Variovorax paradoxus: one gene and its partner. The protein of the gene in region 1 interacts with the protein of each later gene in a pairwise test. Links are inferred from orthologs where the notes say so. Each region holds a gene or a part of one and is shown on either strand. Other genes may lie near its edges.

Region 1 (14,440 bases):
GCCCCTCGGCTTCCGAATGGCCGGCGACCTCAGGCGCGGGCGGCGCGGTGCGCAGGATCATCGCGCCGGCGCCGAGGCCCACCACCAGCACGGCCGCGATGGCCATCCACTGCTTCTTGCCGATGCGCTCGGCGAAGGTCTTGCGTTCTTCTTCGGTGTTCATGATTCGTGCGTTCCTTGTCAGCGCGCGGCAGGTGCCGCATGCGGGGTTTCTTCTTCGCCGCCGGTGCCGAGCAGCCGGTCGAGTTCTGCGGCCGCGCGATGCGCCTCGGCCACGGCAAGCAGGTGCTGGCTGCGCACCTGGAACAGCGTGCGCTGCGCATCGAGCGCCTCGAGAAAGCCGAACTTGCCGAGCTCGAAGCCCCTGGCCGCGGCCTTGTAGGCGGCTTCGGCACCGGGCAGCGCGTCGTGCTGCAGCGTCTGGGCAGTGGCGCGCGCCGAGCGCAGGCGTTCGGTGGCCTGCGCCACGTCGGCACCCAGCTGCAGTTCGGCCACGGCGAGGTCGTCGCGCGCCTTGTCTTCGCGGCTCAGCGCCTCGGCGACGTTGCCGCGGTTGGTGTCGAAGATCGGCAGCGGCACCGACAGGCCCACCACGACCTGGTTGCGGCCGCTGCTGCTGCTGCTGCCCATGCCCTCGTCGGCCGGCACGCGCTTCGCGCCCAGCGACACGGTGAGGTCGGGCATGCGCCGGGCCTGCTCCAGCTCAGACAGCGCCTGGCGCCGCTCGACCTCGAGCCGCGCCTGGCGCAGCACGGGCGCCGCGGCAAGCCGGCCCTCCACGTTCCCCGCTTCAACCGCGGCCGGCAGCCGGTCGAGCGCGCCGTCCGCGCGCGTGAAGCGCGGGTTCGGGTTGCCCCAGAGCGCAGCAAGTTGCTGGCGCGCCGAACGCAATGCGCCCTCGGCCTGCAGCAGCTCGACGCGGATGCCGGCCTCGGCCACGCGCGCGCGGTTCTCTTCCAGAGGCGAAACCTTGCCCGCCGCCACGCGGTTGGCGGCGGCGCGGGTGGCCGCCTCTGCAAGCCCCACCGAGTCCTGCGCCAGGCGCAAGCGCTCCTGCGCAGCCAGCACTTCGAAGAACAGCGTGATCGCCGATGCGCGCAGCTCGGAGCGCCGCGCGAGCAGTGCCGATGCGGCCTGGTCGCGCGCACGCTCGGCCGCCGCCACGCGGGCTGCGCGCTTGCCGCCCAGTTCGATGGGCTGGCTCAGCTGCAGCGTGGTGGTGCGGTTGCCGCGGCGCAGGTCTTCCAGCTGCGCTTCGAGCACGGGATTGGGCCAGGCACCGGCCTGCAGCACGGCCGCATCGGTGGCCTCCCGCTCGCGCGAGGCGGACGAAAGCCCGGGGTTGAACTGCCGTGCGAGCGCAAGCGCGCTGCGCAGGTCCAGCGGACCGGCGGGCTCCGCCGTTGCCGCGGCCGCGGGCCGGATCGGCGAGGGGTGGGAACCGGCAACGGGTTGTGAAAATGCCGGGGGCACCGCCAGGGCCATGACGGCCAGCGGCACGAAGAGCGTGCGCATCGAATTCTCCTGGGTTGCAAAACAACGGACGGACGAATTCGGCGAGAGCTCAGCTGCTGATGTCGGGTATCAGGGGGATGGGTCGTTCTCTCGCCGAATCAAAGGGCGAGAGGCCACGCAGGAGGCACGGGCACTTCGGAGATGTGCGAGATGAAATGTTCATCGGACACGGCGCGCAGCGACTGCGCCATTGGCAGCGCCTGCATGCGATCAGGCGCCGAGGGCAGGTGCTGCGCCTGGCCCAGATGGCAGACGGCGCAATCGCCGAGCACGGCGTTGGGCTGGGTGCCGGGGCTCTTCTGTGCGTCGTCGGTGCGGGAGCTGCCCGCGCTGCGGTCCGGCTCATGCTCGTGATGACCCCAGTGGCTCGGCTGCGCATCGCGCTCGTGCTGGCAATAGGCGGCCGATGCCGCCCAGCTGAACTGGAACGGGAGCAGAAGCAGCAGGAAGATGAGGAGCCAGCGGCGCATGGACCAAAAAGTATATCGACGGCATGTGGCACGCTGGCCTGCAATGCCCCTGCGGTCTGCAGGTTGCGGCGCAATGTAAGTCAGGCGTGCGGGATCTTGCCCCTCGCCGTGATTACGAATTCGTAACCTCCGGCGCCCCCACCCCATCGTTAACATCCGTCGATGCGAATTCTGGTCATTGAAGACGAACCCAAGCTGGGCGACTACCTGAAGAAGGGCCTGGAGGAGAACGGCTATGTGGTCGACATCGCGCGCGACGGCATCGAAGGCCGCTACCTCGCCACCGAGGGCGACTACGCGCTGATCCTGCTCGACGTGATGCTTCCCGGCATCGACGGCTTCGCGGTGCTGCAAGCGATACGGCGCACCAGCAACGTGCCCGTGCTGGTGCTCACCGCCCGCGACAAGGTCGAAGACCGGGTCAACGGCCTGCAGCAAGGCGCCGACGACTACCTGGTCAAGCCCTTCTCCTTTTCCGAACTGCTGGCGCGTGTGCAGGCGCTGCTGCGCCGCGGCAAGCCGCAGGAGTCCACCATGCTCCGGCTGGCCGACCTGGAGCTCGACCTGGCCAGCCGCAAGTGCTTTCGCGACCGCAAGCGCCTGGACCTCACGGCCAAGGAGTTCACGTTGCTGGTGGTGCTGCTGCGCCGCCGCGGGCAGATACTTTCGCGCAGCACGCTCGCCGAGCAGGTGTGGGAGATGAACTTCGACAGCGACACCAACGTGGTCGAGGTGGCCATCCGCAGGCTGCGCAGCAAGATCGACGATCCATTCGACGTCAAGCTGCTGCACACGGTGCGCGGCATGGGCTACGTGCTCGAGGATCGTTCCTGGTCGTGAGCCCGACACGGCCGCATTCGATACGCAACCGGCTCACCTCCTGGTTCGCCGCGCAGGCCTTCTTCTGCCTCAGCGTGGCCTGCCTCGCGGTGTACCTGGTCACGGCATGGAGCTTCGGCGAGAAGCAGGACGGCGAACTCGACAACAAGGCGCAGCTGGTGCGGCACCTGCTGGAGGAAGGCGAGAAGGACGGCGATCTTTCCTTCCTGCGCCACAAGCTAGAAGACTTCTTCTCGCTGCAGGACGACGTGAGCCTGTCGATCGCGCGGCAGTCCGACGGCAGCGTTTTCTTTCGCTCGGCACCGGCCGCGGGCGGGCGCTGGGTCCAGCGCGACTTCGTGCACACGTGGGGCCGGGCAGGCGGCGGCACGCCGCTTTCGATCCGCATCGGCATCGACGTGGCAAGGGATGTGGTGCTGCTGCGCCGCCTTGCATGGACACTGCTGGCGGCCACCGTGCTGGGCACGCTGCTGGTGTCGCTGACCGGCGCGCAGCTGGTGCGGCGCGGGCTGCGGCCGCTGCAGGCACTGGCCGAGCGCACCGCCGCACTGACGCCGGACCACATCAACCAGCCCATCGACGCATCGGCGTTCGCGCGCGAACTGCATCCGTGGATCACGCAGTTCAATGCCCTGCTGCTGCGCGTGCAGAAGGCCTATGTGCAACTCGAATCGTTCAATGCCGACGTCGCGCACGAGCTGCGCACGCCGCTCGCCAACCTGATCGGCTCCACCGAACTTGCGCTGTCGCGCCCGCGGCCGAACGAAGAGCTGCAAGCCGTTCTGGCCTCCAACCTCGAAGAGGTCGGCAGGCTCTCTGGCATCGTCACCGACATGCTCTTTCTGTCGCAGGCCGAGCGCGGCGCACCGCTGCGCGTGAAGGCCGGTACCAGCCTGGCGGCGCAGGCGCGCGATGTGGTCGACTTTCACGACGCCATGCTCGAGGAAGCCGGGCTCGCGGCCACGCTCACCGGCGACGCCGTGGCCGATGTCGATGCTTCGCTTGTGCGGCGCGCGCTTTCCAACCTGCTGGGCAATGCCATCCGCTTCGCAGCGCCGGCATCCCGCATCGGCATAGAGATTTGCACGGGCCCGAACGAAGCCACGCTCACTGTCGTGAACCGCGGCGAACCGATCGCGGCCGAGACGCTGCCGCGCCTGTTCGAGCGTTTCTATCGCGCCGACGCCGCAAGGGACAGGTCGGCGCGCCACCACGGCCTGGGGCTCTCGATCGTCGAGGCCATTGCGCGCATGCATGGCGGCCGCGTGTTCGCCTCCAGCGCAGATGGCGAGACCCGCATCGGGTTCGCAGTGCCGCTCGCGCGCTGAGGTCCTACGGCTTGGCGCGCGCCTGCGCTTCGGCTTCGGCCTTCTCGGCTGCGGTGGAAACCTTTGCGCGCCCCATCACCAGGTTGATCAGCGGCCCCGTCATCGCGGTGGTGGCGAGCGCCATCACCAGCAGCATGGTGAACAGTTCGGGGCCGATCAGCCCGACGTCAAGCCCGATCTTGATCACGATCAGCTCCATGAGCCCGCGCGCATTCATCAGCGAACCGGTGGCCAGGCTGTCGCGCCAGCCGTAGCCGGCGATGCGTGCGCCGGCCGCGCCGCCGGCGATCTTGCCGACGGTGGCAACGCCCACGATCAGCAGCATCGCGCCCAGGCTCGCACTGGAGAAGGCATTCGCCGTGGTGCCCAGTCCGGCCAGCGCAAAGAACAGCGGCATCAGCACGACGATGGAGATCGGCTCGATGCGTTCGCTCAGCGAGCGCAGCAGCCGGTCGTCGCGCGGCAGGCAGGCGCCGAACAGGAAAGCGCCGAACACCGCGTGCAGGTGCAGCCATTCGGTCAACAGCGCGGTGACCAGCAGGCCGATCATGAGCGAGGCCATCACCGTGGTCGAAGGTTCGCCGTCGGGCGCCTTCACGCGCAGCAGCCAGGCAAAGGCCGGCTTCAGGCCGAAAAACAGCACCGCGAGCATCACGACCACGCCAACCGTGATCTTTATGAGGCCCGCGTAGCCCTCGCCCGCGCCCACCAGGGCCACCACGAAGGCCAGCAGGATCCAGGCGAACACGTCGACCACCGCGGCGGCGCTGAGCGAGAGCTGGCCGAAGGAGGTGCGCGTCATGCCGCGGTCCTTGAGGATGCGCGCCATGACCGGAAAGGCCGTGATGGAGAGCGCCGCCGCCATGAACAGCGCAAAGGGCCAGAAAGCGACGCCGGCCGGCGCCAGCGTGGGATACAGCGCCGGCGAGATCGCGAGGCCCAGCGCCAGCGGCACGACCACGCTGAGCACGCCTACCGCGCCGGCGGCCTTCAGCTGCGACCGCATGTTCCGCGAAGCCCGCAGTTCCAGGCCGACAACGAACATGAACAGCACCAGCCCCACCGTCGACAGCGACGAAAGGCCCTGCAGCTGGTCCCTGGAGAACAGCTGCGCGTGCAGCGACGGAAAGAGCGCGCCCATGACCGCCGGCCCGAGCATGAGCCCCGCGGCCATTTCGCCCACCACGCTGGGCTGGCCCACATGGCGAAGCACCCAGCCGCAGAGACGCGCGGTGGTGAGGATGACGACGAGCTGCAGCAGCAGTGAGGTGACGGACATGGACGAGACGGCGGTGACGGGTATCGCTCGATCTTAGTTTGCCCCGCCCGCGTCGAACCAGCGGGCGGCCCATTGATTCCTCAGCCGGCCTTCGGCGTGCGCATCAGCCGCAGCCCGTTGGCCACCACCAGCAGGCTCGCACCCATGTCGGCAAACACGGCCATCCACATGGTGGCGCTGCCGAACACCGCGAGCACGAAGAACACCGCCTTGATGCCGAGCGCCAGCGTGATGTTCTGCCACAGCACCGCGTGCGCGCGGCGCGACAGGCGGATGGTTTCGGGCAGGCGCCGCAGGTCGTCGTTCATGATGACCACGTCGGCCGCTTCCATGGCCGTGTCGGTGCCGGCGCCGCCCATCGCAAAGCCGATGTCGGCCTGCGCGAGCGCCGGCGCATCGTTGATGCCGTCGCCCGCCATGCCGGCCATGCCATGGCGCTGTTGCAGCGCCTTGATGGCAGCCAGCTTCTCCTCGGGCAGCAGGTTGCCGCGCACGTCGTCGATGCCCGCGTGCATGCCGATCGCCCGGGCCGTGGCGGCGTTGTCGCCGGTCAGCATCACGGGCGTGACGCCCAGCGCGCGCAGCTCGGCCATGGCCGCCTGCGACGAAGGCTTGATGGTGTCGGCCACCGCGAACAGCGCCAGCACGGACCGGCCGGAAGCCAGCAGCGTGACGGTGCGCCCGGCCTCTTCATGCTGCTTCAGCTGGGCTTCGAGCGCCGGACTGCAGAGGCCCTGCTCTTCGATCAGGCGGTGGTTACCAAGCACATAGCTGCGGCCTTCGTGCGTGGCCTGCACGCCGCGTCCGGGCAAGGCCCTGAAGTTGTCGACCGGCTGGGGCTGGCGCTTCAGGCCATCGGCAATGGCCTTCGACACGGGGTGGTCCGACCGGCCCGCAATGCTCGCTGCAATGGCAAAGACCGCATTCTCATCCGCCGCGCGGTCGAGCAGGCTCGATGCGACCAGCTTCGGCTTGCCTTCGGTGATGGTGCCGGTCTTGTCGAGCGCCACGGCCTTGAGCTTGCGCGCCTCTTCGAGGTAGGTGCCGCCCTTGATCAGGATGCCGCGCCGCGCGGCCGAGGCCAGCGCGCTCACCACCGTGACCGGCGTCGAGATGACGAGCGCGCACGGGCAGGCAATGACCAGCAGCACCAGCGCCTTGTAGAGGGCCTCGATCCATCCCCAGCCCATGAGCCAGGGCGTGAGCAGCGCCACGGCAATGGCCAGCACGAAGACCGCGGGCGTGTAGACGGCTGCGAACCGGTCGACGAAGCGCTGCGTGGGCGCGCGCGTGCCCTGCGCTTCTTCGACCGCATGAATGATGCGGGCGAGCGTGGTGTTGGCCGCCACGGCGGTGACGCGGAATTCGAGCGCAGCCGTCTGGTTGATGGTGCCCGCGAACACCGGGTCCCCGACCGATTTGTCGACCGGGATGCTCTCGCCCGTGACCGGTGCCTGGTCGATGGCGCTCGCCCCTTCGGTCACCACGCCGTCCAATGGCACGCGCTCGCCGGGCCGGATGCGCACGACGGCATCGAGTGCCACCGCATCGGCCTTGGCCGTCTTCCAGGTGCCGTCGGGCTGCCTGACCTCCGCCAGTTCGGGCGCCAGCGCCAGCAGGCCCTGGATGGCGTTGCGGGCGCGATCGACGGCGCGCGCCTCGATCAGCTCGGCAATCGCATAGAGCGCCATCACCATCGCGGCCTCGGGCCAGTGCCCGATCAGGAAGGCACCCGTGACCGCCACGGCCATCAGGGCGTTGATGTTGAGGCGCCCGCGCAGCAGCGCGGCAAAACCCTTCTTGTAGGTGTCGAGCCCGGCCAATGCGATGGCCGCAAGCGCGAGCCCCATTTCCGCCGCCATGGACCCGGCGCCGTCAGACGCGAGGAAGGAGACCGCCTCGGCCGCGATGGCCAGCACCAGCGCGGCCATGAGGCGCGCGAAGCCGGTGCTCATGCCCGCGATGCTCCCGGGAGCGGCCGCAGCCTGCGCGCCGGCAGCCGGGCTGCTTGCCGAATCGTTCAGCGCTTCGGGCTTGAAGCCGGCCTTGCGGATGGCATCGAGCGCGCCGGACAAGGCGCCTTCATCGGCCGTGATGGCCATCGTTCGTTCGCCGAGGCGAAAGCGCAGTCCCCGCACACCCGCGACCGGTTCGAGCGCGCGCCGGATCTCGGACTCTTCGACCGCGCAATCCATCGTCGGAATGCGGAACAGCAAGGCGCCCTTTGGGATGTCGGCAGTGTGGATGGAGGCCGCCGGCGATCCGCAGGCCGGGCTGCCGCAGCAGCTTGTTTCGGCCGCGGCTTGCGCATGCGGATGAAGGTGCGGCGCCACCGGTTTCAGGACATTCTGGTTCGTCATGAAGCCATTGGAAACCCTGAAGCAGGTGTAGAGTCAAACGCTGTAATTCCTCCACTTCAGCCCTGCCGCATCATGAAAATCGGAGAACTGGCCAAGGTCGCGAACACGCCGGTCGAAACCATCCGGTACTACGAGCGCGAGCAGCTGCTGCCCGAGCCGGCGCGCACCGAAGGCAACTACCGCATCTACGACGACGAGCATGCGCAGCGCCTGGGCTTCATCCGCCGCTGCCGCTCGCTGGACATGACGCTCGACGAAATCCGCAGCCTGCTCAGGTTCCGCGATGCGCCCGGAGAAGACTGCGGCGAGGTCAACCAGCTGCTGGACGACCACATCGGCCACGTGGCCGCGCGCATCCGCGAACTCAAGACACTGGAAAAGCAGCTGAAGGCGCTGCGCCAGCAATGCTGCGGGCCCGAATCAGCGCAGAACTGCGGCATCCTGCAGGAGCTCGACACGGCCGCACTCGCGACCGAACCCTTCGGGCAACACGCGGGGCATGTGCATGGGTCGCTGCACAACACGTCTGCGAAGCGTTCTACCTGAGGGTGAGTTATTCAGGGCGCGCTCCCGCCGACGGGAGCGTTGTTCAGAGCGGTTGTTGATCGCAAGATCAATGGCAGCGTGCCCAGGTGCACAGGGCATCGGGTGCTCCCCGCAGCGAAATCAAGGGGGAGGCCGAAGGCCGGAGGACATTCGCGGAGGGGAGTACCCGGTGGCCTGTGCACGCACCCTGAACAAGAGCACCCTGAACGTCACTTGCCGATCAGCTGCGTCAGCTTCTCCGCCTCGAAGCTCTCGTCGCGCGCCGCGTCGCAGGGCACGCAGTCCTTGGTGCCCGGTTGCGACGACAGCTTCTCGATGGCCTGCCACAGCAGCGCGATCTGATGCTCCTGGCTCGCGGCGTTGTCGACCAGGCCGCGCATCGCCTGGCTCAGCGGGTCGTCGTCCTGCGTGATGCCGTAGGCGGAGAACTTCTGCGGCGCGGCCACATCGGCGCTCTCGCCCGCCTTCGACGGGATGATGCGCGCGGGAATGCCCACCGCGGTCGCTCCTGCCGGCACCGGCTTGATGACCACCGCGTTGCTGCCGATCTTGGCGCCGTCGCCCACGAGAAATCCGCCCAGCACCTTGGCCCCCGCGCTCACCACCACATTGCGCCCCAGCGTCGGATGCCGCTTGGTGCCCTTGTAGAGCGAGGTGCCGCCCAGCGTCACGCCCTGGTAGATGGTGCAGCCGTCGCCGATCTCGGCGGTCTCGCCCACCACCACGCCCATGGCATGGTCGAAGAACACCCGCTCGCCGATCTTGGCGGCCGGGTGGATCTCGATGCCCGTGAGCCCGCGCGCCACGTGCGCGATGAAGCGGGCCGGCCACTTGAAGCCGTGCGTCCAACAGGCGTGCGCCCAGCGGTGCAGCACCACGGCATGGAAGCCGGGGTAGACCGTGATCACTTCCCAGGCGCTACGCGCGGCCGGGTCGCGTTCGAGGATGCACCGGATGTCGGCGCGCAGTCGAGGGAACATCGCTGCCTTTTGTCGTTATATCGTTATAGGAAGGGCAGTCTAAAGCCCGGCTTCTTCGCGTACGAACGTTGGGGTTTTAGTGGCTCTTGGGCGCCCGGGCCGCATCGGCCATCGCCTTGGCGATGCCGCGCAGGATGTGGATTTCTTCCGGCGTGGGCTGGGCGCGGTTGAACAGCTGCTGCAGCCGCGGCATCAGCTTCTTGGGTGCCGCCGGGTCGAGAAAGCCGATCTCCACCAGCGAACGCTCCCAGTGGTCGAGCATGCCGGCCACCGCCTTGGCATCGGCCGCCTCGATGGGCGCCGTGGCGTCGCGCACCTCGTAGCCGCCCAGCGCAAGCCGCCATTCGTAGGCCACCACCTGAATGGCGGCCCCGAGGTTGAGCGAGCCGAACTTCGGATCGGTCGGAATGCTCAGCGCCACGTTGCAGCGGTAGACGTCTTCGTTGCGCATGCCGAAGCGTTCGGAGCCGAACAGGAAGGCCACGTGCTGGTCGCCCTGCTTTGCGAGCGGCTCCAGGTGCTCGCGCGGGGTGCGCGTGGGCGGGCCGAAGTCGCGCGGGATCATGGCGGTGGCGCACAGATGCGTCACGCCGTCGAGCGCCTCGTCGAGCGTTTCGACGATGCGGGCGTTGGTCAGCACGTCGAGGGCGCCGCTCGCGCGCTGGATGGTTTCCTCGCGCCGCAGCACGTTGGCCCAGCGCGGCGCGACCAGTACCAGGTCGTCGAAACCCATGGTTTTCATGGCGCGGGCGGCGGCGCCCACATTGCCGGCGTGGCTGGTCTGGATCAGGATGAAACGGGTGCGCATGGCGGGTTGGGAGACACAAACGGGCGGAGCCGGTAAAATGCCTGATTCTCGCCGCCCGCATCGCCGGACCGCAGGGTCGCCTTCAGGGGACCTACCCCACCGTTCTTCTCACAATCCAGAATGTCGTCCCCCAACCTGCATCCCATGCTCAATGTGGCCGTCAAGGCCGCACGCGCCGCCGGCGCCATCATCAACCGCGCCGCCCTCGACGTCGAGGCCGTGCGCATCTCGCAAAAGCAGGTCAACGACTTCGTCACCGAAGTCGACCACGCCAGCGAGCAGGTCATCATCGAAACGCTGCTTGGCGCGTATCCGGGGCACGGCATCCTGGCCGAGGAATCGGGCACCGAGCACGGCGCCAAGGATTCGGACTACGTCTGGATCATCGATCCGCTCGACGGCACCACCAACTTCATCCATGGGTTCCCGGTCTACTGCGTGTCCATCGCGCTGTCGGTGCGCGGCAAGATCGAGCAGGCGGTCATCTACGACCCGAGCCGCAACGACCTGTTCACAGCCACCAAGGGCCGCGGCGCCTACATGAACGAGCGCCGCATCCGCGTGTCCAAGCGGGTCAAGCTCAGCGAGTGCCTGGTGTCCACGGGCTTTCCGTTCCGCAGCGGCGACAACTTCAAGCAGTACCTGGCCATCATGGCCGACATGATGCCCCGCATGGCGGGCCTGCGCCGCCCCGGCGCCGCGGCGCTCGACCTGGCCTATGTGGCGGCCGGCTTCACCGACGGCTTCTTCGAGACCGGATTGAATCCTTGGGACGTGGCCGCGGGTTCGCTGCTGGTCACCGAGGCCGGCGGCCTGATCGGCAACTTCACGGGCGAGCCCGACTTCCTGGAACAGCGCGAATGCCTGGCCGGCGCACCGCGCATCTACGGCCAGCTGGTGCCGCTGCTCGCCAAATACTCCAAGTTCGCGGGCATCGACGACAAGATGCGCGCCAGCGACCGCGTGCGCGCCGTGTCGGCCGCCGCGCGGCCCGGTGCCGACGAATCGGTGGACCTGTACGCCCGCAGCACCGTCACCGACCTGACGGCTGCGCCGCTCGACGGCGAGGCGCCCGCTCCCGCGGCTGCACCGGCAGCCCCCGTGCAGCGCAAGCTCACGCGCATCCGCCGCGACGCGCCCGCCAGCGGCGGCTCCTCCGAAGGCGACGCTTCCGCCAAGTGATGCAGGGGCCAGGTGCCGCCCTCCGGTTCCGTGCTGCGCTGCGCATTGCGCTGAGCCAGTACGTCGCCAGCGGCCTCACCGTCGCTCTCGGCCTGCTCGTCATCTCGGCCGGCGCGCACCTGTGGCTCGGCGCCATCGCGGCATCGGCAGCCGCGGTGGGCGTGATCGTCACGGCCCCGCCCGACCTGCCCGGCCCGCGCCGCGGCAAGTTCTTCCAGATGCTGCCGGCCCCGCTGATCGGGCTGCCGCTGTTCTTCTTCGTGCAGTTGCTGCACACCGCGCCGATCCGCCTGGGCCTGGTGCTGGTGCCCGCCACCTTCGTCGCCTTTTTGGCCATGGCCTGGGGCAAGCGGGGCATTCCCATTGCCATCGCGGTGATGTTCTCGATGATTTTCTCGATGGCCACGCCCGCGCCGAGCGGCATGGCCGAGGCGCTCGAGCGTACCTGGCACTTCGGGCTTGGCGCCGGGCTCTACGTGATCTGGGCCACGCTCGCCAACCATGCGCTGAATTGGCGCTTTCGCGTGCAGTCGGTCTCGGACGTGCTGTATTCGCTGGCCGCGCTGATGCGCACCGAGGCCAGCCAGTTCACGCCGCGCGACGACACCAGCGACATCCGCGAAACCCCCGCGCCTTTGCTGGGCCGGCTGCTGCGCGAACAGGCCGCGCTGGCCGACCAGCTGCAGGCCACGCGCGACATCGTGCTCGAATCGCCGCGCACGCCGCGCCGGCAGCGGCTGGCCGCCATGCTGGTGATCGTGCTCGAAATGCGCGACCAGCTGCTCGCAAGCGAGCTCGACCTGGACGCGCTCAAGAGCCATCCCGCGCATGCCGAGGCATTGATCGAAATGCGCCGCGTGCTCGAAGAACTGGCCGACGACACCACCGCGCTCGGCGACGCGCTGCTGATGGGCCGCCAGCCCGAGGCGGTGGCCGACCGGCGGCCGCGGCTCGCGTCGATTCATCTGTCGGGCGAAGACCATATAGCGAGCCACGGCCTGCCGGGCCCGAATGCCGCCATGCTCGCACGCGGCCTGGCCAGCCGCATCGGCCACATCAACGACGAGGTGCTGCGCCTGTCGGCCATGGCGCGCGGCGATGCCGAGCCCAATCTTGCGGTGGTGCGCGCCAACTGGCAGATGTTCGTGAGCCCGACCGACTGGTCGCTGCTGCCCTTCCTCACGCTGTGGCGCTGGGACGCGCCGCCCTTGCGCCACGCCATTCGCGCGGCGCTGGCCATTGCGGCCGGCTACACCATTGCGGTGTCGCTGCCCTGGGGCTCGCACGACTACTGGATCCTGCTGACCATCGTGGTGGTGCTGCGCGGGAGCCTTTCGCAGACGCTCGAGCGGCGCAACAGCCGCGTCGCCGGCACGCTGTTGGGCAGCGTGCTCGCGGTGGGCCTGCTCTCGGCGCATCCTTCGCCGCTCATGCTGCTGATCATCCTCACGGTGGCGCAGGCCATCGCGCACAGCTTCGCGGTGCGGCGCTACCTGATCACCGCCGTGGCGGCCACCGTGCTCGGCCTGGTGCAGGCGCACATGCTCAACGTGGGCGCCGCGCCCCTCTTCGCGCTGTTCGAGCGCATCGCCGACACGCTGATCGGCGCCGCGCTGGCCTGGGGCTTCTGCTACGTGCTGCCCTCCTGGGAGCGCGGGCAGATTCCGGCGCTGGTGGCGCGCACGCTCACCGCGCAGGCCCGCCATGCACGCCTGGCGCTCGGCCTGGGCCAGCTGCAGGCCGTCGACAGCAGTCCCGAGCTCGAATGGCGGCTCGCGCGCCGCGAGGCCTACGACAGCCTCTCGGCCCTGGTGCAGGCCACGCAGCGCTCGCTGTCGGAGCCGCGCGCGGTGCAGCCGCCGCTGGAGCCGCTCGAACACCTGCAGGCGCACAGCTACCAGCTGCTGGCGCAGCTCAGCGCCGTCAAATCGATGCTCGTACTGCGGCGCGACCGGCTCACGGCCGCCGAGATCGAAGGCCCGCTCGCGCGCACCGCGCAGCGCATCGAGGCCGCCATCGGCAGCGCACCGACCACCGGCCCGTCGCTGCCCGAAAGCCCCGGTTCCACCACCGTGGGGGGCCCGATTCCCCTGCCCGACCCGTTCGACAACGACATCAGCCCCTGGCTGCTGCGCCGGCTCGACCTGGCCACGGCACTTTCGACGCAGCTGCGCGACGACGCGGCGCGCATTCTTCAACATCTGAACGAGACAACAGAAGCAACGCCCACCACTGCCTGATGAACCAAGAGCTCCTTGCCCACCCCTGGTTCGGTACCTGGCTCGCAGCCCTGATCGCCGTTCCGCTCGCGCTGCTGATCCACCGCATCGGCGGCGTCGTGCTGAAACGGATCACCCGTCCCGCGCCTGCATTGCACGCGATGGTGCTCAACTGCAACGCACCGGCGCGGCTCGTGCTGCCGCTGGTGGCGCTGCTGCTCATCTTCCAGGCCGCGCCCGAGGATCTGCGCTTCCTCGGCAGCGTGCGGCATTTCAACGGCCTGCTGCTGATCGCCGCGACCACCTGGCTCGCGGTGCGGGCCATCAGCGGCTTTGCCGACGGCGTGCTCGCGCAGCATCCGTCCGACGTTGCCGACAACCTGCAGGCGCGCCGCGTGCTCACGCAGACGCGCGTGCTCGCGCGCACGGCCATGTCGGTGGTGCTGGTGGCCGGCGGCGCGATGATGCTCATGACCTTTCCGGGTGCGCGCCAGGTCGGCGCCAGCCTGCTGGCCTCCGCGGGCGTGATCGGCATCGTGGCCGGCCTGGCGGCCAAGCCGGTGTTCAGCAACCTGATCGCCGGGCTGCAGATTGCGCTGGCGCAGCCGATCCGCATCGACGACGTGCTGGTGGTCGAGGGCGAATGGGGCCGCGTCGAGGAGATCACGGGCACCTTCGTGGTGTTGAAGATCTGGGACGACCGGCGCCTGATCCTGCCGCTCAGCTACTTCATCGAGAAGCCGTTCCAGAACTGGACGCGCCACTCATCGCAACTGCTCGGCTCGGTCTTCGTCCATGCCGACTACGGCATGCCAATGGGGCCGCTGCGCGAAGAGGTCGAACGCATCGTGAAGGCGGCCCCCGAGTGGGACGGCCGCTTCTTCAACCTTCAGGTGACCGATGCCACCGAGCG
Region 2 (14,436 bases), 2.7 Mb from region 1 along the record:
CAGCGGGCTCGCGCCGATCACCGAGGAGCAGGTGGAGCGCATCCGCGAGGCCATCGTCACCAAGCCGCCTTCGCCGGCCGTGGCCAAGGTGGTGCGAAGCGCCGCGCCCACCATCGAATCCTTCGTGCGCACCGAAGCCTGCATCACCGCGCGCAACGGCGCCGTGCTCAACCCATTCGCGGCGCCGGGGCGGCTGTTCGACGGCACCGGCTTCCAGGGCGGGCCGATGGCGGAGATGCAGTACCACGACAAGACCGCCTGCGTGACCGTCAAGCGCATCCAGAACTGGAAGATGGTCTCGCCGAAGCTGCTGCGCTTCGACGTGGTGTACGTGGGCGACGACGGCGAGGAACGCTCGGTCCGGCGGCATGAACTGATGCGCCAGCCCAGGGGCGGCTGGCTCTTCACGCGCTGAGCCCGCTGGCGGCCCGCGGCCGCCAGGGAAAGAAAAAAGTGTGAAGCCCGCCGATAAGCCGGATTCTGTGCGTTGGAGTTGCCCCCAACGTGACCGCCATTACTCTGGGCCGCTTGTCGCCAAACGGCTCGATGCCACCTACCCGCCAGCTCAGCGGAACCACCTCGATACTGGCCTACTTGGTGTTGCTGCGCGCAGAGATTGCCCGTTTCACCCGAACTCAATCGGCTCGTCTCTGTTGCTCTGATCCTCACCTCACGGTGGAGAGTCGTTAACTCCTGCGCTGTCCTGTGCAGTCCGGACGTTCCTCCAGTGCGGTCTTTCGACGCGGCGCCTTGCGGCGTCGCCCCTTGCGGGCTTGCACCAGCGGCGGTCTGGCGTGCTTCACGCAGGGGATTATCGCTCGATACCCTCGCGAGCGCCGGCCGTCCGCTCCACAATGGCGCTTCGACCGACCCGCCCTGCCCCGATAAAAGCCCAAGGAGATCCCATGAAGGCCCAGAACATCCTCCAGACCATCGGCAACACGCCGCACATCCGCATCAACCGCCTGTTCGGCAATGCGAAGCAGCAGGTGTGGATCAAGTCCGAGCGCGCGAACCCCGGCGGCTCCATCAAGGACCGCATCGCGCTGTCGATGGTGGAAGACGCCGAGAAATCCGGCGCGCTGAAGCCCGGCGGCACCATCGTCGAGCCCACCTCGGGCAACACCGGCATCGGCCTGGCGATGGTCGCGGCCGTCAAGGGCTACAAACTGATCCTCGTGATGCCCGACAGCATGTCGGTGGAGCGCCGCCGCCTCATGCTGGCCTACGGCGCCACCTTCGACCTGACGCCGCGCGCGGGCGGCATGAAGGCCTCCATTGCGCGCGCCGAGGAAATCGTGGCCGGCACGCCGGGCGCGTGGATGCCGCAGCAGTTCAACAACCCCGCCAACATCGACGTGCACATGCGCACCACGGCCGAGGAAATCGCGGCCGACTTTCCCGAAGGCATCGACGTGCTGATCACCGGCGTGGGCACCGGCGGCCACATCACGGGCGTGGCGCGGGTGCTCAAGAAGAAATGGCCGAAGCTGCAGGTGTTCGCGGTGGAGCCGGTGGCCTCGCCCGTCATCTCCGGCGGCCAGCCCTCGCCGCACCCGATCCAGGGCATTGGGGCGGGCTTCATCCCGAAGAACCTCGACACCTCGCTGCTGGACGGCGTGCTGCAGGTCGACGCCGAACCGGCGCGCGAGATGGCCCGCCGCTGCGCGGTCGAGGAAGGCATGCTCGTGGGCATTTCCTCCGGCGCCACGCTCGCGGCCATCGCGCAGAAGCTGCCCACGCTGGCGGCCGATGCGGTGGTGCTGGGGTTCAACTACGACACCGGCGAGCGCTACCTCTCGGTTGAAGGCTTCCTCCCGAACTGACAGCTATCTCTTTCATAGCGCCCTGGGCGCGTAAAATCTGCGGTCTGCTTGATAACCACAAGCCACACCGACATGCTGAGAATTTCCGAAATCAAACTGCCGCTCGACCACGACGACGCGGCGCTCCCCCAAGCCATTGCCACCGCCCTCGACACGCCGGTTTCCAGCGTGCGCGAGTTCAAGGTGTTCAAGCGCAGCTTCGACGCGCGCAAGCCGCAGCTGCTGCAGGTCTACATCGTCGACGTGCAACTGGCCGACGCCGGGCTCGAAGCCGCCCTGCTCGCCAGGCATGCCGGCCATCCGCACATGCAGCTCGCGCCCGACATGCGCTACACGCCGCCCGCGCATGCGCCCGAAGGCGCGCCCCGGCCGGTGGTGATCGGCTTCGGCCCCTGCGGCATCTTCGCGGCGCTGATGCTCGCGAAGATGGGCTTCAGGCCCATCGTGCTCGAACGCGGCAAGACCGTGCGCCAGCGTACGCGCGACACCTGGGGCCTGTGGCGCAAGAGCGTGCTCAACCCCGAGTCGAATGTGCAGTTCGGCGAAGGCGGCGCCGGCACGTTTTCGGACGGCAAGCTCTACAGCCAGATCAAGGACCCGCGCTTCCTCGGCCGCAAGGTGATGGAAGAGTTCGTGAAGGCCGGGGCGCCGCCTGAAATCCTCTACGTCGCGCATCCGCACATCGGCACCTTCAAGCTGGTGAAAGTGGTGGAGAACATCCGCGAGCAGATCGTCGCGCTGGGCGGCGAGATCCGCTTCGAGCAGCGCGTGACCGATGTGCAGATCGAAGACGGCCCCCACGGCAAACATCTTCGCGGCCTCACCGTGCTCGACCAGGCCACCGGCACGAGCAGCGAACTGCGCGCCGACCACGTGGTGATGGCGCTCGGCCACAGCTCGCGCGACACCTTCACGATGCTGCACGCGCGCGGCGTGCACATCGAGGCCAAGCCTTTTTCCATCGGCTTTCGCGTGGAGCATCCGCAGGGCCTGATCGACCGCGCGCGCTGGGGCCGCCATGCGGGCCATCCGCTGCTCGGCGCGGCCGACTACAAGCTGGTGCACCACGCGAGCAACGGCCGCTCGGTCTACAGCTTCTGCATGTGCCCGGGCGGCACCGTGGTCGCGGCCACCAGCGAGCCGGGCCGCGTGGTCACCAACGGCATGAGCCAGTATTCGCGCAACGAGCGCAACGCCAACGCGGGCATCGTGGTGGGCATCGATCCGCGCGACTTTCCCGGATGGACGCCCGAGACGCCGGGCGATGCGCTCGCTGGCATTGCGCTGCAGCGCGAGCTCGAATCCAACGCCTTCGTGCTCGGCGGCGGCGACTACCGCGCGCCGGGCCAGCTGGTGGGCGACTTCATCGCGGGCAAGCCCTCGACCGCGCTCGGCAGCGTGGTGCCGTCGTACAAGCCCGGCGTCACGCCGACCGACCTGCACCAGGCGCTGCCGGCCTACGCCATCGAGGCGATGCGCGAAGCCTTTCCCGCCTTCGGTCGCAAGATCAAGGACTTCGACCTGCACGATGCGGTGCTCACGGGCGTGGAAACGCGCACCTCCTCGCCGATCCGCATCACGCGCGGCGATGACTTCCAGAGCCTCAACGTGCGCGGCCTCTACCCCGCCGGCGAAGGCGCGAGCTATGCGGGCGGCATCCTGTCGGCCGGCGTCGACGGCATCAAGGTGGCCGAAGCGGTGGCGCGCAGCGTCACCGGGACATAAACAAGGAGCCACGACCCGTGCCGAACGACGATTTCCACTTCTACGAGCCCGCCAAGGGCCACGGCCTGCCGCACGATCCGTTCAATGCGATGGTCGGTCCGCGGCCGATCGGATGGATTTCGTCGCAGGACGAGAACGGCGCGCTCAACCTTGCGCCCTACAGCTTCTTCAACGCCTTCAACTACACGCCGCCCATCGTGGGCTTTGCGAGCATCGGCGCCAAGGACAGCCTGCACAACATCCGCCAGACGCGCGAGTTCGGCTGGAACCTGGCCACCCGGCCGCTGGCCGAGCAGATGAACCGGTCGTGCGCGGCCGTGCCGCCCGAGGTGAACGAGTTCGAGCTTGCCGGCCTCACGCCCGCGGCGTCGCGCCACATCGCGGTGCCGCGCGTGGCCGAGAGCCCGGTGTCCTTCGAATGCCGGCTCACGCAGCTGCTGCAGCTCGAAGGCGTGGACGGCGTGCCGGTACCCACCTGGCTGATCCTCGGCGAAGTGGTGGGCGTGCACATCGCGCGGCACCTGCTGAAGAACGGCATCTACGACACCGCCGCGGCGCAGCCCATCCTGCGCGGCGGCGGCCCGGCCGACTATTTCGAGATCAGCCCCGACAATCTGTTCAAGATGTTCCGCCCGCGCTGAACGCGCGGAATCTTTTTTTCCCGCCGCTGCCAGCCAACCTGACAAGAACCGACCGATGACCGACACCGCCACGCCCCAAGAAGAAATCCAGGAAGTCCAGCCGGCGGAAGCCGAGGGCGCCGCCCCGCAGCAGCAGCAGCCGAACGCCGATGGGCGACCGCCCCGGTCGCCGCGCGCGCCGCGCCAGCCACGGCAGCAGCAGCAAAAGCAGCAGAAGCCGAAGCAGGCGGCGCAGCAGCAACAGCCGCAGCGCGCGCGCAAGGTGCACCCCGCGCTGGAAAAACTGTTCGAGCTGTATCCGAACATGTTCGGCGCGCGCTTTCTGCCGCTGAAGCTCGGCGTGTTCCAGGACCTGCTCGAAAAGCACCCGGACGATTTCAAGAAGGACGACCTGAAGGTCGCCCTGGGCCTGCACGCACGCTCCACGCGCTACCTCGAAGCAGTGGCGGCGGGCCTTGCGCGCCACGATCTCGACGGCAACGTGGTCGAGCCGGTTGCGCCCGAGCATGTGCACCACGCCATCCTCGAGCTGCACCGCCGCCGCGCCCAGCGCAGCGGCGAAGACCTGCGCCCGCAGCTGGTGGCGCGCATCGCCCGCGCCGTCGAAGCCTCGGGCCTCGACCGCGAGGCCTATGCGGTGCTGGTGCGCTCGCGCGACGAAGAAACCAACGCCGTGCTCGACGAGGCGCTGGCCGAACTGGCCCGGCAGGCCGCCAAGCGCGAAGCGCTGCTGCGCGCCTTCGAGGCCAGCGGCCGCAGCAGCGAGCACGAGTTCGCCGAGATGTACGGCATGGATGCCGACGAAGTGGGCCGCACGCTCGCACGCGCACGGGCCGACCGGCAGCCGGCGCCTCCGGCGGCCTGATCGCCCGGCCGTCGCGCCCGCGCCCGCGCCGGCCCAAAGAAAAAGCCGCCACGGCGAACCGTGGCGGCTTTTTTTGCCGTTGCAGCGCGGATCGATCGATCAGCCGCGTGCGTTCTGCAGCGCCGCAATGCGCTCTTCGATCGGCGGGTGCGTGGCAAAGAGCTTGCCGATGCTGCCCGTGATGCCCATGGCTTCCACCGCCTTGGGCAACTCGCCGGCCGGCAGGCCGCCGAGGCGGGCCAGCGCGTTCATCATCGGCTGCTTCTGGCCCATGAGCGCGGCCGCGCCGGCATCGGCGCGGAATTCGCGCTGGCGCGAGAACCACGCCACCACGATGGCGGCGGCAAAGCCCAGCACGATGTCCAGCACGATGGTGCTCACGTAGTAGCCGATGCCCGGGCCCGACGAACGGTCGTCGCCGCGGCGCAGGAAGCTGTCGACCGCATAGCCGATCACGCGCGACAGGAACACGACGAAGGTGTTCATCACGCCCTGGATCAGCGTCATGGTGACCATGTCGCCGTTGGCGATGTGTGCCACCTCGTGGCCGATGACGGCCTCGACTTCTTCGCGCGTCATGCCCTGCAGCAGGCCGGTGGACACCGCCACCAGCGACGAGTTCTTGAAGGCGCCGGTCGCGAAGGCATTGGGCTCGCCCTCGAAGATGCCGACCTCGGGCATGCCGATGCCGGCCTTGTCGGCGAACTTGCGCACGGTGCCGACGATCCAGGCCTCATCGGGCGACTGGGGGTTGTCGATCATGTGCAGCTTGGTCGTCCACTTGGCCATGGGCTTGCTGATCAAGAGCGAAATGATCGCGCCGCCGAAACCCATGATGAGCGCGAAGCCGAGCAGTGCCGTGAGGTTCAGCCCGTTGGCCGTCAGGAAGCGGTTGACGCCGAGCAGGCTGGCGACGATGCCGAGCACTGCAACGACCATCACATTGGTCAAAACGAACAGAAGGATACGTTTCAAGTTGAATTCTCCGTGGGGAATGCTGCCGCATAGATGAGGACCGGATGGCCCCCTTCAAGCCGTGCAGAAAATGGTGCTCTTCCTGTGTCGTTCGGGTTCTGGAGGAGCCGCACCGCGGCTCGCGGGTAGAGCGATGATAGGAGCAAAAGTTCTACGGGCCGGGCCTGAAGACCTTGGAATCGTCGTAGAAATTCGCCGCCGCGTTGCCGGCCCACCAGCCCGGCACGCCGAGCACCGGCAGCGGAACAAAGGGTTTTTGCGCCAGGTATTCCGGCACGAGGCTGCGCGCCAGCGCCCGGTCGTCGAACGCCGCCGATCCACCGGCAGCCGGCGGCGGAAGCAGCAGCACATGCGCGGTGAGCGCCTTGCGCGGGGTCGCGAGTTTCTTGAGCAGCGCATGGCCGAACACCCACAGGCGCGCCTCGGGCCACAACGTGCGCTGCGCCACGAAAAGGGTGTGCCAGTCGCGCGCGGCCAGCGCCCGCCACAGCGGCTCAGGCGCGTCGAGCACGGCGCCGTTCTCGTCGAACAGCGTGAGCGCGTCGCGCAGCGGGCCGCGCGTGGCGCCGACGCCCGCGCGGGCGATCTCGGCGGCCTGCAGTTCGTTGAGGCGGCGCTTGGCCTCCGGAAAAGCGAGCCAGACGAGGCCGTTGAAGAAGTCGTGCAGGTTGTCGCGCGTCGGCACGGTGCCGGTCTGGAAGATGTGGGCCTCATAGGCCTGTCCCGCGGGCAGCTCCGACTGGGGCACAAAGGCGGGCCTGAAACCTGGCGCCGCTTCCTGCTGCAGCGCGGCTGCGACCGAGGTGTGGAGCGCCGCCTGCGCCGCCGCCTGGCCGATGGCGCGATAAGGCGCGAACCAGGGCTGCGCCCAGTCGATCGCCGCCAGGCTCAAGGCGCGGCGGCTCCGGTCCAGCGGATGCGGTCGGGGTGCTGCAGCACGGCGAACTCCGCCGGGAGCTTGTCGAACAGCTTGAGCGAACTGCCGTGCTTGCCGAGCAGCCCGGCCGCGCGCAGGGCCTGGGCCACGTCGTTGAGCGGCACGTCGGCACCGCTGCGCAGCGCAGGCGCCGCCCGCAGGATGAACTCGGCGGCCTCGGAAGGCGGCTGCGCCTGTGGCGGCTTCGCTGCCTTGGCGGTCTTTCGGGCCGGGGCCCTGGCGGGCGTCTTGGCAGCGGTCTTGCGGGCCGGGGTGGCCGCGCTCTCGTCGGTCTTCTGCGTCTTGGCCGGCGCACGCTTCGCGGCCACCTTGGCCGCGGCCTTCCTTGCCGGCGCGGTGCGGGGCGCGATCGGCGCGCCGTGATGCTGCAGGTCGGTGAACTCGTCGTAGACCGCCACGGTCTCTTCGCCGGTCTTGCCCTGCTGGCCCAGGCCGCAGACGCGGCAGCCCTTTTCGCGCAGGCGGATCACGAGCGGCGCAAAGTCGGAATCGGAAGACACCAGCACCACCACGTCGGGGCGCTCGGCAATCACGAGGTCGAGCGCATCGACCGCCAGCGCGATGTCGGTGCTGTTCTTGCCGGCCGAGAGATTGACCATCGGCCGCACCGACAGCCGCTTGAAAAGCGCCTGCTGCTTGAGCGCCGTTTCGGCGTTGCAGTAGGCGCGGCGCACATGGACCGCGCCGTGCTCGGCCAGGGTCCGCTGCACGGCCTGCTCGATCACGTCGGCCGAGACGTTGTCGGCATCGATCAGCAGCATCACACGCGGGGTGGGTGTCATGCGAGTCTCCAGGCGATGGTTTCACCACCGCGCAACGGCTTGAGCGTGGCGTCGCCGTAGGGCACGGTCTCGGGCAGGGTCCAGCTTTCGCGCTTCAGCGTGATAGTGCCGCTGTTGCGCGGCAGGCCGTAGAAGTCGGGGCCGTGGAAGCTCGCAAAGCCTTCGAGCTTGTCGAGCGCGTCCACGTTGTCGAAGGCCTCGGCATAGAGCTCGATGGCGGTCAGCGCGGTGTAGCAGCCGGCGCAGCCGAGCGCATGCTCCTTCAGGTGGGCCGGGTGCGGCGCGCTGTCGGTGCCCAGGAAGAAGCGGTCGCTGCCGCTGGTGGCCGCCTGGACCAGCGCCACGCGGTGCGTCTCGCGCTTGAGCACGGGCAGGCAGTAGTAGTGCGGGCGGATGCCGCCGGTGAAGATGGCGTTGCGGTTGTAGAGCAGGTGGTGCGCGGTGATGGTGGCTGCGGTGAAGCGGCCGGCATCGCGCACGTAGTGGGCGCCCTCCTGGGTGGTGAGGTGCTCGAACACCACCTTGAGCTCGGGGAAATCGCGGCGCAGCGGAATCATCACGCGATCGATGAAGACAGCCTCGCGGTCGAACAGGTCGACGGCCGGGTCGGTGACCTCGCCATGCACCAGCAGCAGCAGGCCGTGCTTCTGCATGGCTTCGAGCGTCTTGTAGGTGTGGCGGATGTCGGTCACGCCGGCATCGCTGTTGGTGGTGGCACCGGCCGGGTAGAGCTTGAGCGCGCGCACGCCGGCAGCGGCGGCCAGCGCGACTTCCTCGGGCGGGAGCCTGTCGGTCAGGTAGAGCGACATCACGGGCTCGAAGGCCGTCTCCTGCGGCACCGCCGCGCGGATGCGGTCGCGGTAGGCCATGGCCTGCGCCGCGGTGGTCACGGGCGGGCGCAGGTTGGGCATGACCAGCGCGCGGCCGAACTGGCGCGCGCTGTGGGGCACGACGGCTTCGAGGGCGGCGCCATCGCGCACGTGCAGGTGCCAGTCGTCGGGGCGGGTGATCGTGAGGGTGTCTGTCATGGCATGGGAATTGTCGCATCGCTGCTTTGGGCGCTGGTTGGCACATGTCGTGCTTGAGCGTTTCTTTCGCTCTTTTGCCATCTACACCGGAGTTCCATGTGAAGCGTGCTGCCCCTGCCCTGTCCCTGAAACCCCTGGCCGCCTGCGCGGCGCTCGCCGCCCTGGCCTTCGCGACGCCGGCCCTGGCCCAGGAGAAGACGCTGCGCATCGCCATGACCGCGGCCGACATTCCGCGCACGCTGGGCCAGCCCGACCAGGGCTTCGAGGGCAACCGCTTCACCGGCATCCCGATCTACGACTCGCTCACGCAATGGGACCTCTCCAAGGCCGATGCGCCGAGCGTGCTGATTGCCGGCCTCGCCACCTCGTGGGCGGTGGATGCCAAGGACAAGACGAAGTGGGTCTTCAAGCTGCGCCCCGGCGTCAAGTTCCACGACGGCTCGGCCTTCAATGCCGATGCCGTCATCTGGAACGTGCAGAAGGTGCTCGACAAGGACGCCCCGCAGTTCGACCCGAGCCAGGTCGGCGTGACCGCCTCGCGCATGCCCACGCTGCGCACCGCGCGCAAGATCGACGACCTGACAGTCGAGCTCAGCACCAGCGAGCCCGACGCCTTCCTGCCGATCAATCTGACCAATCTGTTCATGGCCTCGCCCGCGCAGTGGCAGAAGAAGTTCGACGCCGCGGCCGGCGCCACGCCCGCCGACAAGTCCAAGGCCGCCTGGACCGCCTTCGCGGCCGACCCCGCGGGCTCGGGCCCGTTCAAGGTCACGCGCTTCGTGGCGCGCGAGCGCCTGGAGCTGGCCGCCAACAAGGCCTACTGGGACGCGAAGCGCGTGCCGAAGATCGACAAGGTCGTGATGCTGCCGATGCCCGAGGCCAACGCGCGCACCGCCGCGCTGCTGGGCGGCCAGGTCGACTGGATCGAGGCCCCCGCGCCCGACGCCATGCCGCAAATCACGCAGCGCGGCTTCAAGATCTATTCCAACGCGCAGCCGCATGTGTGGCCGTGGCAGCTGTCGTTCGCCGAAGGCTCGCCCTGGCTCGACAAGCGCGTGCGCCAGGCCGCCAACCTGTGCATCGACCGCGGCGGCATGAAGCAGCTGCTCGGCGGCATGATGGCCGAGCCCAAGGGCACGGTGCCGCCCGGCCATCCGTGGTGGGGCAACCCCAAGTTCGACATCAGGTACGACGTGAAGGCCGCGCAGGCGCTGATGACGCAGGCCGGCTACTCGGCCGCCAAGCCGATCAAGGTGAAGGTGCAGATCTCGGCCTCGGGCTCGGGCCAGATGCAGCCGCTGCCGATGAACGAGTTCGCGCAGCAGTCGCTCAAGCAGTGCTTCTTCGACGTCGAGTTCGACGTGATCGAATGGAACACCCTCTTCACCAACTGGCGCAAGGGCGTGAAGGACCCGTCGGCCAACGGCGCCAACGCAACCAACGTGAGCTTCGCGGCGATGGACCCCTTCTTCGCGATGGTGCGCTTCGTGAGCACCAAGACCTTCCCGCCCGTGTCCAACAACTGGGGCTACTACGGCAACGCCGAGGTCGACAAGCTGGTGGCCGATGCGCGCACCAGCTTCGACGACAAGGCGCGCGACGCCGCGCTCGCCAGGCTGCATGCGCACATCGTGGACGACGCGCCGTTCGTGTGGATCGCGCACGACGTGGGTCCGCGCGCGCTGTCGGCCAAGGTCAAGAACGTGGTGCAGCCGAAAAGCTGGTTCATCGACATCGCAACCATGACGATGGACTGATGCTCGCCTATCTGCTGCGCCGCGTGGTCTACGCCGTGCCGATCATGATCGGCGTGGCGCTCGTGTGCTTCCTGCTCGTGCACATCGCGCCCGGCGATCCGCTGGTGTCGATCCTGCCGCCCGACGCCTCGGCCGACCTGCAGGCACAGCTGCGGGAGCTCTACGGCTTCAACCGCTCGCTGCCCGAGCAGTTCGCGATGTGGGTCTGGCGCGCGCTGCATGGCGACCTGGGCGTTTCGATCGCGAGCAACCGCGCGGTCGCAGGCGAGGTGCTCACGGCTGTGGGCAACACGCTGCGGCTCGCTGTGGTGGCGACCTTTATCGGCTTCGTGCTGGGCTGCCTGTTCGGCTTCGTGGCGGGCTACTTCCGCAATTCGTGGCTCGACCGCTTCGCCTCGATGCTGTCGGTGCTGGGCGTGAGCGTGCCGCACTACTGGCTGGGCATGGTGATGGTGATCGTGTTCTCGTCGCAGCTCATGTGGCTGCCGGCCACCGGCGCGGGCCCGGGCGGCTCGAGCGACTGGGACTGGGACTGGGAGCACCTGCAGTTCCTGATCCTGCCGGCCCTCACGATGTCGGTGATCCCGATGGGCATCATCGCGCGCACCGTGCGTGCGTTGGTGGCCGACATCCTCGACCAGGAATTCATCGTCGGGCTGCGCGCCAAGGGCCTCACGCATGTCGGCGTGTTCCGCCACATGGTGAAGAACGCGGCGCCTACGGCACTCGCGGTGATGGGCCTGCAGCTGGGCTACCTGCTCGGCGGCTCGATCCTGATCGAGACGGTGTTCTCGTGGCCCGGCACCGGCTTTCTGCTGAACTCCGCGATCTTCCAGCGCGACCTGCCGCTGCTGCAGGGGACGATCCTGGTGCTGGCGCTGTTCTTCGTGTTGCTCAACCTGCTGGTCGATGTGCTGCAGACGCTGCTCGACCCGCGGATCGCGCGGGCCTGACGACCATGAGCGCACTGCCCATCTCCTCTGCTGCCGGCGCTGCCGACCTGAAGCCGCTGCTGCCGATGCAGCGCTCGCGCGGCTACTGGACCTCGGCGCTGCTGCGCTTCACGCGCGATCCGGTCGCGATGGGTGCCGCATTCGTGGTGCTGCTGCTGATCGGCCTCGCCGTGTTCGGCCCCTGGCTCGCGCCGGCCGATCCTTATGCCTCCTCGATGCTCAAGCGGCTCAAGCCGATCGGCACCGCAGGCCTGCCGCTGGGCAGCGACGAGCTGGGCCGCGACATGCTGTCGCGCCTGATCGTCGGCGCGCGGCTGTCGCTGTTCATCGGCATCACGCCGGTGGTCTGCGCCTTCGTGCTCGGCACGGTGATCGGCATCGTCGCGGGCTACGCGGGCGGCTTCACCAACACGCTGATCATGCGCACCATCGACGTGTTCTACGCGTTTCCGTCGGTGCTGTTGGCGATCGCGCTGTCGGGCACGCTCGGCGCGGGCGTGGTCAATTCGCTGATCTCGCTGACCATCGTGTTCATTCCGCAGATCGCGCGCGTGGCCGAGAGCGTGACCACGCAGGTGCGCACGCGCGACTACGTGGAGGCGGCGCGCGCCTCGGGCGCGAACCCGTTCACGATCGTGCGGGTGCATGTGCTGGGCAATGTGCTCGGTCCGATCTTCGTCTACGCCACGAGCCTGATCGCGGTGTCGATGATCCTGGCCTCGGGCCTCTCGTTCCTGGGCCTGGGCGTGAAGCCACCGGAGCCGGAGTGGGGCCTGATGCTCAACACGCTGCGCACAGCGATCTATGTGCAGCCGTGGGTGGCTGCGTTGCCGGGGGCGATGATCTTCATTACGTCGATCTCTTTCAATCTTCTGTCCGATGGGTTGCGGTCGGCGATGGACAACAAGGGATAGGGATGGCGTCTCTTTTTGTTCGCCGCGTTGTGTTTGAGGCTTTTCGTTCGGGGCGCGCTCCCGCCGACGGGGTACCTTGCTCCGCGAATGTCCTCCGGCCTCCGGCCTCCCCCTTGATTTCGCTGCGCAAGGCACCCCATCGACGGGAGCGTTATGCGCAGCGGTCGTTGATCAGCCGTTTACCAGCAGCGTGCCCAGGTGCACAGGGCATCGGGTGCTCCCCGCAGCGAAATCAAGGAGGAGGCCGCAGGCCGGGGGACATTCGCGGAGGGGAGTACCCGGTGGCCTGTGCACGCGCCCTGAAAAAAAAGCGCCCCGAACAAAAGCGCCAAGAACATCAGCGCCAAGAACAAAAGCAACAAAGGAGCATGACCCCATGGACGCAATGAAAGACATCGGCGGCCCCGCACAACCGCTTCTCACCATCACAGGACTCGTCAAGCACTTCCCGCTCAAGAAGGACCCTCTGGGCCGCGGCGGCGGCGTGGTGCGCGCGGTCGACGGGGTCGATTTCGAAGTGCTCAAGGGCGAGACGCTCGGCGTGGTCGGCGAATCGGGCTGCGGCAAGTCGACCACCGCGCGGCTGCTGATGCAGCTGATCGCACCAACCCGGGGCGAAGTGATTTTCGACGGCCGCGAGGTCGGCGGGCGCGAGCTGCCGCTCAAAGAATTTCGGCGCCAGGTGCAGATGGTGTTCCAGGACAGCTACGCCTCGCTGAATCCGCGCCTGACCATCGAGGACTCCGTCGCCTTCGGCCCGCAGGTGCACGGCGTCGGCCGGCGCGAGGCCGTGGCGCGTGCGCGCGACCTGCTCGCGCGCGTCGGGCTCGAACCGCAGCGCTTTGCCGAACGCTATCCGCACGAACTGTCGGGCGGACAGCGCCAGCGCGTCAACATCGCGCGCGCGCTCGCATTGCAGCCACGCATGGTGATCCTCGACGAGGCCGTGTCGGCGCTCGACAAGTCGGTGGAGGCGCAGGTCATCAACCTGCTGCTCGATCTCAAGGCCGAGTTCGGCCTGACCTATCTCTTCATCAGCCACGACCTCAACGTGGTGCGCTACATGAGCGACCGCGTGATGGTCATGTACCTGGGCCAGGTGGCCGAGATCGGGCCGGCCGACGCGCTCTACGATGCGCCCGCGCATCCCTACACGCGCGCGCTGCTCTCGTCGATGCCCTCGATGGACCCCGACCACCGCACCGAGGAAGCGCCGCTCGCGGGCGACCCGCCGAACCCGATCAACCCGCCCACGGGCTGCCGCTTCCATCCGCGCTGCGCGCTGGCCGCGCCGGTCTGCAGCCAGGTCGCGCCCGAGCCCATCGCCACCGGCGAGCGGCATGCGGCAAGCTGCCTGGTCCACGAGCCCGGCAGCGGACATCCGATGGCCGTGCCGCTGGCCAGGGCGGCATGAACGCATGATGACCACGACGACGATGAACAACCCACCCCCTTCTTCCGAGCCGATGGTCCGCCTGCGCGACCTCAGCGTCAGCTTCAGCGGCGGCCGCAAGCCCGTGCATGCGGTCAGCGGCGTGAGCCTGGAGGTGCAGCGCGGCGAGGTGGTGGCGCTGATCGGCGAATCGGGCTCCGGCAAGAGCGTGACCATGCGCACGCTGCTGCGCCTGCATCCCGAACGCCGAACGCGCATCGGCGGGCAGGTGCAGGTGGCGGGGCGCGACGTGCTCGCGATGCCCGCGCGCGAACTCGACGACTTCCGCGGCAAGGTCGCCTCGATGATTTTCCAGGAGCCGCTGCTCGCGCTCGATCCGGTGTATTCGGTGGGCGCGCAGATCGTCGAGTCGATCCGCCGCCACGAGTCGATGAGCAAGGCCGAGGCGCAGCAGCGTGCGCTCGCGCTGTTCGAGCGCGTGCGCATCCCGAGCCCCGAGCGGCGCCTTTCGGCCTACCCTCACGAGATGTCGGGCGGCATGCGCCAGCGCGCGATGATCGCGCTCGCACTCGCCTGCAAGCCGCAGCTGCTGCTGGCCGACGAGCCGACCACCGCGCTCGACGCCACGGTGCAGATCCAG

What was found.
Region 2: the proteins of cysE (region 1) and cysK interact in binary tests that used the Escherichia coli proteins (3 or more experiments, as listed by UniProt). The link is inferred for Variovorax paradoxus from one-to-one orthologs.

What each region holds. Positions count from the first base shown.
Region 1 is NZ_JAUSXL010000002.1:3,816,172-3,830,611, reverse strand. The notes cover bases 7,434-10,302. They hold cysE (serine O-acetyltransferase), read right to left. Parts: upstream 9,319-10,302; coding sequence 8,548-9,318; downstream 7,434-8,547. Other genes in these bases: QFZ47_RS21660 (inositol monophosphatase family protein), read left to right, coding at 10,247-10,302; QFZ47_RS21665 (RNA methyltransferase), read right to left, coding at 9,395-10,126; cadR (Cd(II)/Pb(II)-responsive transcriptional regulator), read left to right, coding at 7,865-8,338; QFZ47_RS21680 (heavy metal translocating P-type ATPase), read right to left, coding at 7,434-7,792. In the rest of the region: QFZ47_RS21710 (efflux RND transporter periplasmic adaptor subunit), read right to left, coding at 1-163; QFZ47_RS21705 (TolC family protein), read right to left, coding at 181-1,515; cation efflux protein, CzcI family, read right to left, coding at 1,614-1,985; QFZ47_RS21695 (heavy metal response regulator transcription factor), read left to right, coding at 2,148-2,825; QFZ47_RS21690 (heavy metal sensor histidine kinase), read left to right, coding at 2,822-4,153; QFZ47_RS21685 (cation:proton antiporter), read right to left, coding at 4,158-5,432; more of QFZ47_RS21680, read right to left, coding at 5,513-7,433; more of QFZ47_RS21660, read left to right, coding at 10,303-11,308; QFZ47_RS21655 (FUSC family protein), read left to right, coding at 11,308-13,548; QFZ47_RS21650 (mechanosensitive ion channel family protein), read left to right, coding at 13,548-14,440.
Region 2 is NZ_JAUSXL010000002.1:1,083,022-1,097,457, forward strand. What follows is about bases 1-2,865. They hold cysK (cysteine synthase A), read left to right. Parts: upstream 1-905; coding sequence 906-1,826; downstream 1,827-2,865. Other genes in these bases: QFZ47_RS08860 (hypothetical protein), read left to right, coding at 1-415; QFZ47_RS08875 (NAD(P)/FAD-dependent oxidoreductase), read left to right, coding at 1,899-2,865. Also shown: more of QFZ47_RS08875, read left to right, coding at 2,866-3,551; QFZ47_RS08880 (flavin reductase family protein), read left to right, coding at 3,569-4,192; QFZ47_RS08885 (ProQ/FINO family protein), read left to right, coding at 4,248-5,057; protease HtpX, read right to left, coding at 5,157-6,032; QFZ47_RS08895 (DUF3025 domain-containing protein), read right to left, coding at 6,184-6,924; QFZ47_RS08900 (NYN domain-containing protein), read right to left, coding at 6,921-7,751; pyrC (dihydroorotase), read right to left, coding at 7,748-8,779; QFZ47_RS08910 (ABC transporter substrate-binding protein), read left to right, coding at 8,878-10,536; QFZ47_RS08915 (ABC transporter permease), read left to right, coding at 10,536-11,489; QFZ47_RS08920 (ABC transporter permease), read left to right, coding at 11,495-12,403; QFZ47_RS08925 (ABC transporter ATP-binding protein), read left to right, coding at 12,780-13,817; QFZ47_RS08930 (ABC transporter ATP-binding protein), read left to right, coding at 13,870-14,436.